One region of the Aeromonas sp. CU5 genome, then DNA from elsewhere that is predicted to be linked to it. Evidence: riboswitches for the same ligand, from Rfam matches in the RefSeq annotation. Region 1 holds a riboswitch; the other holds the start of a gene.
What was found. Region 1 has a riboswitch for thiamine pyrophosphate ahead of thiB (thiamine ABC transporter substrate binding subunit). Riboswitches for the same ligand answer to the same signal wherever they lie in the genome.

Region 1 (7,549 bases):
AGCACGACGTGCTCATCCCCATGACAGTGCTGGAAGAGCTCGATAACATCAAGGATCGCAACAAGGATGTCAGCCGCGACGCGCGGGTGGCCATTCGTGCGTTGGAAGATGTGTTCCGTGACGCAACGCCGGAGCAGATCACCCAGGGCGTTCCGCTGGCTGGCGAAGCGAGCGGCAATATTTGCATCTTCAGCGATCACCACCTGCCGCAGGATGCCGAAGTCTTTACCGACAAGGAGGCCGACAACCGCATCATCAACGCGGCCCTCTATCTGCAAAAGCATGAGTTGAAGCGTCAGGTGGTGCTGGTCACCAAAGACATCAACATGCGTCTCAAAGCAAAAGGGGCAGGGCTCGCCCGTGTTGAAGATTATCGCAGTGACCAGCTGATCGACGATATCCGCCTGTTGGCCAAAGGCTTTCAGGTGGTGCCCGGCAGCTTTTGGGAGCGGGTTGGCGAGTGCGAGAGCGAGAGCTATGGCCGCGATACCATTCATGTGATCGACGACAACCTGCTCGAAGGAATTCACGTCAACCAGTACCTGATCGACGAGGAAAACTTCTTCGCCGCCCGTGTGCTCAGCCACGATGGCAACAAGATCCGCATCAAGGATCTGGGCCGTGAGCGGCTGATGTCCCGCAAGGCGTGGGGTGTCCATCCCAAGAACGTCTATCAGGGGATGGCGCTGGATGCACTGCTCGATCCGCACATCGATCTGGTGATCCTGACCGGCCCGGCCGGTTGCGGCAAGACCTTGCTGGCGATGGCGGCGGCGCTGGAGCTGGTGATTGAGAAGGGTATTTACGAGAAAGTGATCGTCACCCGGAATACCCCGGAAATTGCCGAAAGCATCGGCTTCCTGCCCGGCACCGAAGAGGAGAAGATGATGCCCTGGCTGGCGGCGGTGACCGACACCCTAGAGGTGCTGCACAAGCAGGACGAGAACATGAGTGGCTCGCTCAGCTACATCATGGAGAAGGCCAACATCCAGTTCAAATCGGTCAACTTCATGCGCGGGCGCAGCATCCAGAACACCTTCGTGTTACTGGATGAGTGCCAGAACCTGACCGCGTCCCAGATCAAGACCATCATCACCCGCTGCGGTGAGGGAACCAAGATCGTCTGCTCCGGTAACCTGGCCCAGATCGACTCTAACTACCTGAGCCCGGTGACCTCGGGTCTCACCTACATCGTCGAGCGTTTCAAGGATTTCGACGGCAGTGCCAACATCTTCCTCAACGGCGTGGTGCGCAGCAGACTGGCCTCGTTCGCCGAGGAAAATCTCTGATTTAACGGGATCTGTGCATGAGAAAGGGGAAGCCATCCGGCTTCCCCTTTTTTGATGCCCTTGCCTTCATGATCCCTGTGTACGGCCAAGGTAGCGCAACAACCCGGGATGATCGCTGTGTTGCAGAATATCCTGCTTTCCTTGCAGGGCGATGCGTCCCTCGTCGACAAACAGTACCTGATCGGCGATGAGCTGGGCATCTTCCGGCATGATAGGGGGAGACCATCAGCTGGTTGGCCATCCACTATGGCGCGAGAGCGCGACCAAGGTAGCGCAACAACCCGGGATGATTGCTGTTTTGCAGGAGGTCGGACTTTCCTTGCAGGGCGATGCGTCCCTCGTCGACAAACAGCACCTGATCGGCGATGAGTTGCGCATCCTCCGGATTGTGGGAAACCATCAACACGGTAATGCCCTGCTCGCAGGCGAGGCGGGCCACTTCCGCCAGCATCTCCCGGCGCAAGGCGGGATCGAGGGCCGAGAAGGGCTCATCCAGTAGCAGCAATGGCTTGCCCCGTACCAGTGCGCGGGCCAGTCCGACCCGCTGCTGTTGGCCGCCGGAGAGTTGCTCAGGCAGGCGGTTTAGCATCTCGCCAAGGCCGACCCGCCCGGCAGCATCGATCACCTGTGCCCGCTGGGCGGCACTCAGGCGCAGACCCGGATGCAGGCCGATGGCGATATTGTCGAACACCGAGAGGTGGAGGAACAGGTTGTGATCCTGAAACAGGGTGGTGACTGGTCGTTCGGCGGGGCCCAGCGGCAGCAGATCTTCACCATCGAAACTGAGGCGGCCTGATTCCACCGGCACGAAGCCGGCGATCATCCCGAGCAGGGTAGATTTGCCCGCGCCGCTTGGGCCGATCAGCGCGGTGATCTCTCCCTTGGGCAGGGTCGCGCTGAAGCTGACGCGCCAGTCGGGGTAGCTGGTCGCAAGCATATCAATGTTCAGCATTTTTCCTCCTCAAAGGGTCCGTTTGACTAGCGAGAACTGCCGCAGAAACGCTAGCGCAGGGCCGCAAGGCGTTTTGTATCTCAATGATGCTCGCCATTTTTTCCTCCAAGACCCCGTTCAACCAGCCAGAACAGGGAGAAACAGAGTGTGAGCAGCAGCAGGGCGGTGGCGGCCGCGTCGGTCAGCCGGTAGCTGCCGAGCTGTTGATAGAGCAGCCAGGGCAGGGTGGTGAGCTCCTGACTGCCAAACATGGCGATGGCTCCGAGATCCCCCAGCGAGAGGATCATCGACAGCGCCATCGCCAGTGCCAGCGGGCGGCGCAGCAGTGGCCACTCCACCAGTCGCAGGCGATGCAGGCCGCGTACCCCCAGACTGTCGGCCAGCCGGTCGTACTGGCGTACCACCAGCTGCATGGGGGCTGAGAGGGTGCGCAGCACATAGGGCAGCGCCATCAGAGCGTTTACCAGCACCACCAGCCAAGGGCCGAGGGCGAAGACATCGGTGAACGGCATAAACAGGATGAAGAGACCGGTGGATAGCACCACCGCCGGGATCATCAGGATCATCGAGCCGCTGGCCTCCCACATGGCCGCAGCGCGCCGCTGGCGGGTGCGCACCTTGAGGTGACGGCTGGTGAGCAACAGGCCGCTGCCAAGCAGGGTTGCAAGGGTGCCGGCCGCCAGCGCAATCAGCAGCGACTGGCCGCTCGCCTGCCACAGCTTGCTGGAGGTGAGCGCCGTCAGCAGGCCGGGGTGGAGGCCGGCCACCACAATCGCCAGCAGCGGCGGCAGAAAGATGGCGAGCCCGATACAGAGCGAAAGCAGATCCACCACGGCTGTGCCTGGCTGATGGCGATCCGGCCGCAAGCAGGGGCGGCGCGGTGTCACCCGACTGGCCGGGGTGCTCTGCAGCTTGTGTTGCAGGGCGAGCAGGGCGGCGGTCAGGATCAGCTGCACCAGCGCCAGTCCGCCCGCGGTGGCGAGATCGAAGTCAAAGCGCAGTGCCTGATAGACGGCCACCTCCAGCGTGGTGGATTTCGGCCCGCCCCCTAGCGCCAGCACGGTGGTGAAGCTGGTGAAACAGAGCATGAAGATGAGGCTGGCCAGTCCCGGCAATATGCCGCGAATAAGCGGCCACTCCAGCAATCGGAAGATGTGGGACGAGCGCATGCCGAGTTGGCTGGCAAGGCGCCAGCTCGATTCGGGGATGCTCTCTAGGCTCTGCAGCATCAGGCGGGCCGCCAGTGGCATGTTGAAGAAGACGTGGGCCAGCAGGATGCCGAACAGGCCGTAGAGGTAGTTGCCGGGATCCAGCCCCAGTGAGCGCAACAGTTGCGGCAGCCACCCTTGTTTGCCGTGTACCGCCACTATGCCGAAGATGGCGATGATGACTGGCAGTACCAGCGAGAGGCCAAACAACTTGATCAGCAGGGTACGACCGATGAAGCGCCGCCGCGCCAGCGCGCGGGCCACCGGAATGGCCAGCCCGAGACTGAGCAGGGTGGAGAGCAGTGCCTGCCCCAGACTGAAGCCCAGCACATGGCGCAGATAAGGATCTGCGAGCAGGGTGCGTGGCGCCAGCGAACCGGCCTGCCACAACAGGGCCGCGAGTGGCCCGAGGGACAACAACAGGATCAACAGGGTGGCTGCGCTGCCCGGCAGCCACCAGAGGGGACGAGTCTGTAGTTTCAGGGCGTGACGGCTCACTGGGTGACGGCTTGTAGCCACTCGCGGATCCACCCTTTGCGATTGGCGGCCACCTCATCGCTGCTGAAGGCGAGCGGCTTGGCTACGGTGATCATCTGCTCGAAGCCCTTGGGCAGTTGGGTGTCGATCACCGGATACATCCAGTTGCCGGTAGGGATCTCGTTCTGGAAGGCGGGGCTCACCATAAATTGCAGGAACTGATCGGCCAGCTTGCCCTGAGTGGCACTGTTCAGCTTGGCGGCCACTTCTACCTGACGGTAGTGACCCTCTGAGAAGGCGGCAGCCTGATACTGGGGCTTGTTCTCGCCAATCAGGTGGTAAGCGGGGGAGGTGGTGTAGGAGAGCACCATGTCCGCTTCGCCATCGAGGAACATGCCATAGGCCTCGGACCACCCCTTGGTGACGGTGACCGTCTTCTTGGCCAGTTCGGCCCAGGCGGCAGGTGCCTTGTCGCCGTAGACTGACTTCATCCACAGCATCAGCCCTTGTCCCGGGGTAGAGGTGCGGGGATCCTGATAGATCACCTTGAGGTCAGGTCGCTCCACCAGCTCTTTCAGGCTCTTGGGTGGCTGCTTGAGCTTCTCCTTGTCATAAACAAAGGCGAAGTAGCCGTAGTCGTAGGGGACGAAGGTCTTATCCTGCCAGCCACCCGGCACCTTGATGCCGTCGAGGTTAGTGGGATGGGGCGCGAACAAGCCGCTCTGCTTGGCTTCGCTGATGAGTGCATCATCGAGCCCCAGCACCAGATCGGCCTTGCTGTGTTTGCCCTCCAGCCGCAGCCGGTTGAGGATGGCTACCCCATCTTCGAGGGAAACCAGATTGAGGGTGCAGCCGCACTCTTTCTCGAAGGCTTGCTTGATCTTGGGGCCCGGGCCCCACTCGGCAGTGAAGGAGCTGTAGGTGTAGACGGTGAGGGTGTTGGCGGCGAACGCATTGGCCGACAGCAGGCCGGTGGTGACCAGCAGCAGGGTTTTCATTGGTGGCACTCCCTATTACTTGTTAATAATGAGGTGCCAGCGGGTGAGGGCGCAAAAAATGAGCGCCATGCCTCAAATTCCTCCGCCAGCATTATCTGGATCAGGTTCACGGGTATAATCTCAGCGGTAAACCGCACCCCGTTTGAGAAACGCACCGCATTGTATTAACGTTCTTTTGGGTAGACCAGCACAATTGTGCAATACCCCTGAGATGACGCCCACCCAACAGAGGATGTTCGCGTGCTTACCAATACCAAGGAAAGGCGTGCCTTTGCGCGCATGGTTATCAATGCTCCGGTCACTGTTTATCAGCAACAGCAGGTGCTGGAGGGGGTCTGCCGGGATCTCAGTGCCAACGGCATGGGGATTGCGGTATCTGAACACCAGCTTGACATCAATTTGCCGATCCGGGTTAGCCTGGCCACGCACAACAACCTGCTGCCCCCTTTCGAGGCGCAGGCCCGCATCATTCGGGTGCTGGACGAGGATGATGGCTTGCTGTTGGCGATAGAGTTTTTACCCGTGGCTTGAGTCAGCGCGCTAATCAATCGGTCGTCATGGGTCACAGTGTGAGCCTGAGATAGACAGGCTCACTTGTTGGCTTTAACCGGTTGCACACTGATTTGTTTACTATCGACCAGCGTTTTGCTGGTCGATGCTATTTGGCCGGCGGGCAAGGTGGCGGGGCCTGTGGGCTCGAGCAGCAGATAGGATTGCCCTTGCCAGCTGATGGTGGCATCCCCCGGTTTGGCAGGCAGGTCAACGGCCAGCAGGGCGTGGCCGGGGACGAACACCATGGCCTGTTTCAGCTCGGGAAAGAGTTGGGCCAGCATGGCGGCCATCAGGGCCACCTTGCTGTCGCAATCGCCCCGATTCTGTTCCAACACCTGGCGAGGAGCGAGAAACCCCTTGCCTTGCCGTCCATTGAGATTATCCAGCTGCTGGTAGGGGATGCTCTGGATAAAGGTCAGCATATGGGCCACCGTCTTCTGGCGAGCTTCCGTTTCGGTGCTTCCCTGCTGTTTGAGTTGACCCACCAGCGGTGCCAAGGTGCTGCGGCTCTCCAGCGCGATGCGCGGATGATCTTGCTTGACCGCCAGTTGTCCGTCAGGGGTTGTGAAGTACTGGAAGTAGTGCTCGGTCAGCCACGCCAACTCCTCTTTGCTGCGCTGTGATTCCAGCCAGGCCATCGCTTCACGCGCTTTATCCTGATTGCGACTTTTCAGATGCAGCTCCAGCGTGGGGCGGGTGAGGGTGAACTGTACCTCGGGGTAGTTCTGGCGCACCTCCCGCAGCAATACCTGCAACACCTCCTCCTGCATTCTGGCCGGGCGATAGGCGATAAGGGGCGGCAGCTTGCCCTGTTCCAGCCGGTAGGTGAGCTGCTGGGGCTTGCCTTCGCTATCCCGCCAGCCGACGTTGATCTGGCCGAGGCTGTTGTTGAAGCTGGTTTGGCTGGCGCCCACGGGCAGGGTTAGCAGCAGGGCACAGAGCAGAGGGATTGCCGTCGGTCTCTTCATCATCCTTTCCTGTGGCACGGGCCAGTTCCGGTGGCCCAAAGTGGGAAGCGTAGCGGACAGTAAAACAGGGAGCCGAAGCTCCCTGTTGATTCTACTCGTTTTTTTGCAACTGGTGCGTTAAATCCAGTTTGGCTGCTTCGCCTCAAAGGCACTGATGGCGGCTTCGTGTTGCAGGGTCAGGCCGATGGCATCCAGCCCGTTGAGCAGGCAGTAACGGCGGAACTCGTCGATCTCGAAACCGAAGCTGCGCTCACCGGCGCGCACCTGATTGGCTTCCAGATCCACTTCAATCTCGATGCCCGGCTTGGTAGCGACCAGCTGGAACAGGGCGTTGATCTCCTCTTCCTTCAGGCGTACCGGCACCATGCCGTTGTTGATGGCGTTGCCGTAGAAGATGTCGGCAAAGCTCGGGGCAATGACGGTCTTGAAGCCGTAGTCGGCCAGTGCCCAGGGGGCGTGCTCGCGGCTCGAGCCGCAGCCGAAGTTCTCGCGAGCCAGCAGGATGCTGGCACCGGCGAATTGCGGCTGGTTGAGCACAAACTCGGGGTTGGGCTGCTGACCGGCATCGTCCAGAAAGCGCCAGTCGTGGAACAGGTGCTTGCCAAAACCGATGCGGTTTACCTTCTGCAAAAACTGCTTGGGAATGATGGCGTCGGTGTCGACGTTGGCGCTGTCGAGGGGCACGACGATCCCTTTATGTTGCTTGAAGCCTGTCATCTTGTTCTCCTCGTAATTACAGCGCGCGAATGTCGGCGAAGCGGCCGGTGACGGCGGCGGCGGCGGCCATGGCCGGGCTCACCAGATGGGTGCGGCCGGCGCGGCCCTGACGCCCTTCGAAGTTGCGGTTGCTGGTGGAGGCGCAGCGCTCCCCCGGTTGCAGCCGGTCGTTGTTCATCGCCAGACACATGGAGCAGCCAGGAAGGCGCCACTCAAAGCCTGCTTCGATGAAGATCTTGTCGAGACCCTCGGCTTCGGCCTGTGCCTTCACCTGCTCGGAGCCAGGCACCACCAGCGCCTGCACACCTGCGGCCACCTTGCGACCGCGGGCGATGGCGGCGGCAGCGCGCAGATCCTCGATGCGGCTGTTGGTGCACGATCCGATAAA
Region 2 (7,549 bases), 290 kb from region 1:
ATCATCGAGTTCCTCGAACTCAAGGCGAGCCGCAAGAATAAACCGGCGGAGTGAGCCTCAGGCTTGCTGCCGTCAGATAACAACAGGGCGCCCTCGGGCGCCTTGTTTCTATCTGGCTGGTTGGCTCGCGGTAACACCGCGCCCTCACCCTAACCCTCCCCCAAAGGGAGAGGGAACTGTTCGGCAGTGATCATCGCCAGCCGGGCGCTGAAAATTCCGTCCTCCAGCCTGGTCTCTATCTGCCAGCCCAGCTTCTCGCAGATGCGCTGGATGATGGTGAGGCCGCAGCCGTAGCCGAGGATCTGATCCGGCGCTGCCGCCGTCGGGTTGCTAATGGTGAGCACCGGGCCACAGAGCTCGATCTCGATATGCCCATCGGCATAGCTCAGGGCATTTTTCAGCAGGTTGCCGAGGGCGATGGCGAGCAGGGAGAGGGGGGCGTTTACTTCGCTGCTCTCATCCAGGGTGAGCCTGATATCGAGGGCTTCCCGCTGCAGCAGCGGGGCGAGGCGGGCCAGCTCCTGACGGATCAGCGGGGTGACCTGTTGCAGCGGCCGCTCCACCGCCTCCTTGCGGCCCAGCAGCAGGAAGGTCTCGGTGAGCAGCGCCATCTCGTCGGCGGCGGCACGGATGCGAGTGGTGGCGCGGGCGGCTGGTGCGGGCAGATCCGTCACCTTGCCGAGCAGGGCGGCCGAGCCCTGGATCACCATGTTGGGGGTACGCAGCTCGTGGCTGGCGAAGCGGCTGAACTCCTGCTCGCGGGCGAACACAGCGCTCACCTCTTGCTTGCCGGCCAGCAGCGCCAGCTCGATATCCCGTAACTCCTGCCAGGGAGCGTCTGGCTCGAAATCCGCCTGATCCGGAGTGAGGTGGGCGACCCTGTGTTGCAGCCGTTGCAGCGGCCCGGTGATATGGCGCACCAGCCAGATGCCGAAGCCCAGCGAGCTGAGCAGCAGCGCCAGCCCAATCAGCCGGGTCGCCAGATGCAGCTTGTCTTCGTAGGGGTCGAGGTAGTCGTCGGCGTCATCGTTAAACACCAGATAGAGCAGTCCCTCGCCGGAAGGGTGACGGGCCACCAGAAAGTGTTTGTCCTCCTTGCCCAGCTGATGCTCGAAAAAGCCCGGGATCTGGTACGGTTTCAGCCACCTCGGCAGGCGACCCGCCTCGGTCCAGTAGCTGGAGAACTGTCTGGGGCTCGGGGCCGCCGCCGCCGGGCCGAGCCGCAGCCAGTCATCGCTGTAGCGGGTCACTTCCGCCTCCAGCCAGTGGCGCAGGCTCAGCTCCTCCATCTTGTCTTCGGCCACCAGCATCAGGCCGGAGAGCAGGATCAGCAGCACCACCCCGGCGCCGCCGAGCGCCATGATCAGGCGGCGGCGCAGGCTCGGCAGGCTCATGCGCTCACCAGTCGGTAGCCCTGACCGTGCAGGGTCTCCAGCATGGGCGTGGGGAAGGGCTTGTCCAGCGCGTTGCGCAGGGCGTAGATATGGCTGCGCAGGGCATCGGAGTCGGGCTCCTCATCCCCCCAGACGGTGTCGAGCACCTCCTGACGGCTGACGATGGCGGGGGCGCGGCGGGCCAGCAGGGCGAGGATTTGGAACGGGATCTTGCCGAGCTTGAGGGGCTCACCGGCACGGGTGGCGCGGCCGCTGGCGACATCGACCGTCAGATCGCCAAAGCTGATGGCCCCCACATCGCCGCGCGGGCCACGCAGACTCAGAGCTTGCAGCCGTACCTCCAGCTCCTCCATGGCGAACGGCTTGACCAGATAGTCATCCCCTCCCGCCTTGAAGCCCGCCAGCTTGTCTTCCAGGCTGTCGCGGGCGGTGAGAAACAGCACGGGAGTGGCAATCCCCTGCTCGCGCAGGCGCGCCACTGTGCTGAGGCCATCGAGGCGCGGCATCATCACATCCATGATGATGACGTCGAAACGCTGCTCCTCCAGCAGTTGCAGCGCCGCCTGACCGTGATAGGCACAATCGAGGCGGTGACCGGCCAGCTCCAGATAATCCATGATGGTTTCCGCCACCTGAGGATTGTCTTCCACTACCAAAATCTTCATGCTTTGCTCTCCTGGTTGGCGAGCGTTTCACGCTCTTTTCACACCGGATTCGGCATCCTGTTTGCCAGTGTAACCCCGAGGATCCCTGATGAAGAAGTCTCTCTGCGCCCTCCTGCTGTTGATCTTGTTGCCACTTGGCACCGCACAGGCGACCGAATTCAAACTGACCGGCCGCACCACCTGGCAGCTTGGCCAGTTGATGGTCAACGGCATGCCGTTCGTGATCGACGACCAGACCCGCTTCAAGGATTGGCTCAACGAGGATGATCTCGGCGGTACCTGGGTCGAGATGAAGGGGGTGGTGGAGAACGGCGTGCGCTATGTGCGCAAGGTCGAAGCCCTCGACGAAGATGACAAGGACGAGATGGATCTGGAAGGGCCTGTCGAAGGGGGGCGGATCTGGGGCTACACCACCTCGGACAACAGTCTGGCGCCGTTCGAAGGGCGCTGGCTGGAGCTGGAGTGCAAGTTTGACGGCATGCGCCTGAGCCGTTGCCGCGAGGATGACTGATCCGATCTCTGCGTTCCGATTAGAAATGCTCCCGAATGAAGCCCATGCTTGTCCAGCATGGGCTTTTTGTTCAGGGACGAACGAAGATGGAACAATCGAGAAAGTGGTGTGCATGGATGCTGGGAATGCCGCTCTGGGCGGCGCAGGCGGGAGCCGACGAATTGTGGCTGGTGGAGCTGGAGCGCAGCGACGGCATCCGCCTGCAATTTCAGGGGGCCGAAGTGGAGCAGGGCAGTGCCGCCGTCTGGCGGCAGGGGGAGATTTGGCCACAGCCACTCAAACCCGGCGACCAGCTCGCCCTGCTGGTGGCCGATGGCGTTGCCACCCGGATTGAGCTGCTGGCCGCCAGAGCCCCGCTGGTCAATCTGCCCTGGCAGCGGGCGCAAGATCGCCTGCAATCCTTCGATGACCGGCAGCTCACGCTGGCAACCCTGGGCACTGTGCCACTCAATCCGCTGGTGCGCTGGGTCAACGGTTCGGCCGCCGATCTGCATGCCGGGAGTGAGCTGGTGCTGATCCGCGACGAACAGGGCCGCTTAAGCGAAATCCTTGTCGTCAATCCGGAGGAGTAGTTGACCCGTCTACAATAGGCGGGTTTATCCTCTGCCCGTTGGATGAAGGAACCCCTATGTTGACGATTACCCGGCTGGCCAGAGAACTGGGCCTGAGCCGCACCACCCTGCTCTATTACGAACGCCTCGGTCTGCTGCTTCCCGCCCTGCGCGGGGAGAACGGCTATCGCCGCTATGGCGAGGCCGAGCTGGAACGGGGGCGGCAGATCGCCAGTTTTCGCGCCATGGGGCTGCCGCTCGAAGAGATCGGCACCCTGCTGGCGGCACGGCAGGAGAGCCACTCCTGCCTCGATAGTCACCTGTTGCGACTGGAGCAGGAGATCGCCGAGTTGAGGCGTCAACAAAGGGCCATCATCCTCTATCGCCAACAGACACACGAGGAGATCCCCATGGTAGACAAGGCACGCTGGGTTGCCATCATGCAGGCCGCAGGCATGACCGAAGAGATGATGCGCAACTGGCATATCCAGTTCGAGAAGATGGAGCCACAGGCCCATCAGGAATTCCTCGAATCCCTGCAGATCCCCGCTGCGGAGATCGCCGCGATCCGCACCTGGTCGCGCGGTGAGTAACCCCGTCTGACCACAGCACCGGCCGTTGACCCGGATTGTTAACGGCTTGTGCTTTAAATTTTCCCCCTTATACTGGCGCCATCTTGTCGGAGTGCTGACCGTCGAACGACGCGAAGCTGAGACCGTTAATTCGGGATCCGTGGAACCTGATCAGGTTAAAACCTGCGAAGGGAACAAGGGTAACTTGCGGGTTACCGCGCCGGGGGAGGAACAAGCCTCTTCCGCTCATCGAAGGGATCACCCTTGATGGGTCAGGGCGCACAGGAGGGAGTCTGTCCCGTCCGGTTTTCCAGCACGTGGGGCGCCTTGCCCACAGCGTGCAGAGAGCGGAAAGCGGCAGAACAGCAGCGCGGAGATCCATCCCGCGCGCACTCCCTCCCGAGATAAACACCCCGCCGCAAGTTCATCTTCTCCTCGAACTCCAGACAAGCAAACACCCATAACTTCAACCAGTTAATGTGAGTTTTGCTATGTCTACTTCTGTATCTGATACCGCCAAATCCAGCCGCCGCGAGCAGCGCTCCAGCGCTCAGGCCTTTATCGACAGCCTCAAGGGGATGGCTCATCCCAACTCCCGGCGCATCTTTATCGAAGGCTCCCGCGCCGATATTTGGGTACCCCTGCGGGAGATCCAGCTGGCCGACACCTTCGTCGGCGGCACCAAGGAAGATCCCCGGTTCGAGCCCAACGAGCCGGTGCCGGTCTATGACACCTCGGGCCGTTACGGGGAGGAGGGGGTCGCCATCGACGTGCGCCGTGGCCTGCCGCGCCTGCGGGAGAACTGGGTGCTGGAGCGCGATGACACTGACGAGCTGTCGGGGCTCAGCTCCACCTTCACTCAGGAGCGTCTGGCCGACGAGGGGCTGGATCACCTGCGCTTCGAGCATCTGCCGAAACCGCGCCGCGCCAAGCCGGGCCGCCGGGTCACCCAGCTCCACTACGCCCGGGCCGGTATCGTCACCCCCGAGATGGAATTTATCGCCATTCGCGAGAACATGGGGCGCGAGCGGGTGCGCTCTGAACTGTTGCGCACCCAGCATCCGGGCCGCGATTTTGGTGCCCGTTTGCCCCAGAACATCACCCCCGAATTTGTGCGCGATGAGGTGGCCGCCGGCCGCGCCATCATCCCCAGCAACATCAACCACCCGGAAGCGGAGCCGATGATCATCGGCCGCAATTTTCTGGTGAAGATCAACGCCAACATCGGCAACTCGGCGGTCACCTCCAGCATCGAAGAGGAGGTGGAGAAGCTGGTCTGGTCGACCCGCTGGGGCGCCGACACCGTGATGGATCTCTCCACCGGTCGCTACATTCACGAGACCCGCGAGTGGATCCTGCGCAACAGCCCGGTGCCCATCGGTACCGTGCCCATCTATCAGGCGCTGGAAAAGACCAACGGCATCGCCGAAGACCTCACCTGGGAGCTGTTCCGCGACACTCTGCTGGAGCAGGCCGAGCAGGGGGTGGACTACTTCACCATCCATGCCGGCGTCCTGCTGCGCTTCGTGCCCATGACCGCCAAGCGCCTCACCGGCATCGTGTCGCGCGGCGGCAGCATCATGGCCAAGTGGTGCCTGTCCCACCACAAGGAGAACTTCCTCTATCAGCACTTTCGCGAGATCTGCGAGATCTGCGCCGCCTATGACGTGGCGCTGTCCCTTGGTGACGGTCTGCGTCCGGGCTCCGTCTATGACGCCAACGACGAGGCCCAGTTCGCCGAGCTGCGCACCCTGGGCGAGCTGACCAAGATCGCGTGGGAGTACGACGTGCAGGTGATGATCGAGGGGCCGGGTCACGTGCCGATGCACATGATCGAGCGCAACATGACCGAGCAGCTGGAGCACTGTCACGAGGCGCCGTTCTACACCCTTGGCCCGCTCACCACCGATATCGCGCCCGGTTACGATCACTTCACCTCCGGTATCGGCGCGGCGCTGATCGGCTGGTACGGCTGCGCCATGCTCTGCTACGTCACCCCCAAGGAGCATCTGGGCCTGCCCAACAAGGAGGATGTGAAGCAGGGGCTTATTACCTACAAGATCGCCGCCCACGCCGCCGATCTGGCCAAGGGGCACCCGGGGGCCCAGATCCGCGACAACGCCATGTCCAAGGCGCGCTTCGAGTTCCGCTGGGAGGATCAGTTCAATCTGGCGCTGGATCCCGATACCGCCCGTGCCTACCACGACGAGACACTGCCGCAGGAGTCCGGCAAGGTGGCCCACTTCTGCTCCATGTGCGGGCCCAAGTTCTGCTCCATGAAGATCACCCAGGACGTGCGCGCCTACACCGCCGAACTGAATGCCGCCAAGCTTGAGGCCGTGGAGATCAAGCTGGTTGGCATGGACGGTCAGCAGGAGCGGGTGGGGGCCGAGGTGGAGAGCGGCATGGCCCGCATGGCGGAAACCTTCAAGGAGACCGGCGGCGAGATCTACCATCAGGCGGCGGCGCTGAAACAGGCCGCAGGGGAGGAGGCGTGAGCAGCGCAAGCGGGGCTGTCAGCCCCGCCGACCTGTCGCCCGTGACGGACTCGCGACCCTTGGGTAGTGATCTCAAAATGAGAGTGTGGACCATCGCCGGTTCCGACTCCGGCGGCGGCGCCGGCATTCAGGCCGACTTGCACACATTGCACGACCTCGGCGTGCACGGCTGCTCGGTTATCTCCGCCATTACCGCCCAGAACTCGGTGGCGGTGAAGATGGTCGACCCTGTGCTGATGCAGACCTTCACCGCCCAGTTCGATGCCCTTGGCGTCGATCTGCCGCCCGCCGCCATCAAGATCGGCCTGCTGCCGACCCGGCTCCATGTGGAGGTATTGGCCCGCCGACTGGCAACTATCGAGGCCCCCTTTGTAGTCTACGACCCGGTGGCCATCGCCAGCACCGGCACCCCGATGGCGGAGCCCAATATGCTGGCGGCGGTGCGCGAACAACTGCTGCCGCGCCTCTCCCTTATTACCCCCAACGGCCCCGAGCTGGAAGCGCTGACCGGTATTCCCGCGACCAGCCCCGCGCTGGTGCGGGCGGGTGCCGCGCGGCTGCGCGAACTCGGCGCTCGCGCCGTGCTGGTCAAGGGTGGTCATCTTGAGTGGAGCGGCGATCTCTGCCTCGACTACTACCAGGACGAGACCCGCGAATTCTGGCTGGCGGCGCCGCGCCTCGACACCCGCCACGGCCACGGCACCGGTTGCTGCTACGCCAGCGCCATCGCCGCCGTGGTGGCGCAGGATTATCCGGTGGAGGACGCCATCACCCTGGCGCGTGCCTACCTGCAACAGGGGCTGGCGGCGGCGCAGGGGGTGGGCGCAGGCCCCGGCCCCATCGCCCATCTCGGCTGGCCGACCAGTCTTGCCCACTTCCCCCGCGCCGTGCTGGCGGGTTCAACCCTCGATCGCCGCTTCGGGCTCTTTTCTGTTGAAGGGATGGAAGCGAGCTGCGCCCGCCTGCCGGATGGCCCTTTTGCGCCGACCGAACACAACCTCGGTCTCTATCCGGTGGTCGATTCGGTCAAGTGGCTGCGCCGCCTGCTGGGGCAGGGGGTCAAGACCATCCAGCTGCGGATCAAGAATCTACCTGCCGCAGAGGTGGCGCCGGCCATTCGTGATGCGGTAGCGCTCGGTCGCCGTCATGGGGCGCGGCTCTTTATCAACGACTACTGGCAGCGGGCCATCGAGGCGGGTGCCTGGGGCGTGCATCTGGGGCAGGAGGATATGGAGACCGCCGATCTCGCCGCCATTCAGGGGGCCGGGCTGCGCCTTGGCATCTCCACCCACGGCTACTTCGAGCTGATGCGGGCCCGCGAGCTGGCCCCCTCCTATATCGCGCTCGGCCATATCTTC

Region 2: linked by a shared signal. The riboswitch ahead of thiC (phosphomethylpyrimidine synthase ThiC) and the one ahead of thiB (thiamine ABC transporter substrate binding subunit) in region 1 are both predicted to bind thiamine pyrophosphate.

Annotation. Positions count from the first base shown of each region.
Region 1 covers NZ_CP023817.1:4,497,222-4,504,770, forward strand. The annotation lists gene CK911_RS20425 (PhoH family protein) at 1-1,289, shown strand, start outside; partial or broken gene CK911_RS21280 (thiamine ABC transporter ATP-binding protein) at 1,356-1,496, opposite strand; gene thiQ (thiamine ABC transporter ATP-binding protein) at 1,534-2,241, opposite strand; gene thiP (thiamine/thiamine pyrophosphate ABC transporter permease) at 2,322-3,947, opposite strand; gene thiB (thiamine ABC transporter substrate binding subunit) at 3,944-4,924, opposite strand; TPP riboswitch at 4,985-5,075, opposite strand; gene CK911_RS20445 (PilZ domain-containing protein) at 5,165-5,455, shown strand; gene CK911_RS20450 (hypothetical protein) at 5,515-6,444, opposite strand; gene leuD (3-isopropylmalate dehydratase small subunit) at 6,562-7,161, opposite strand; gene leuC (3-isopropylmalate dehydratase large subunit) at 7,178-7,549, opposite strand, start outside.
Region 2 covers NZ_CP023817.1:4,202,415-4,209,963, forward strand. The annotation lists gene rimK (30S ribosomal protein S6--L-glutamate ligase) at 1-54, shown strand, start outside; gene CK911_RS19015 (HAMP domain-containing sensor histidine kinase) at 150-1,394, opposite strand; gene CK911_RS19020 (response regulator transcription factor) at 1,391-2,059, opposite strand; gene CK911_RS19025 (hypothetical protein) at 2,148-2,570, shown strand; gene CK911_RS19030 (hypothetical protein) at 2,657-3,142, shown strand; gene CK911_RS19035 (MerR family transcriptional regulator) at 3,199-3,714, shown strand; TPP riboswitch at 3,792-3,904, shown strand; gene thiC (phosphomethylpyrimidine synthase ThiC) at 4,185-6,191, shown strand; gene thiE (thiamine phosphate synthase) at 6,188-7,549, shown strand, end outside.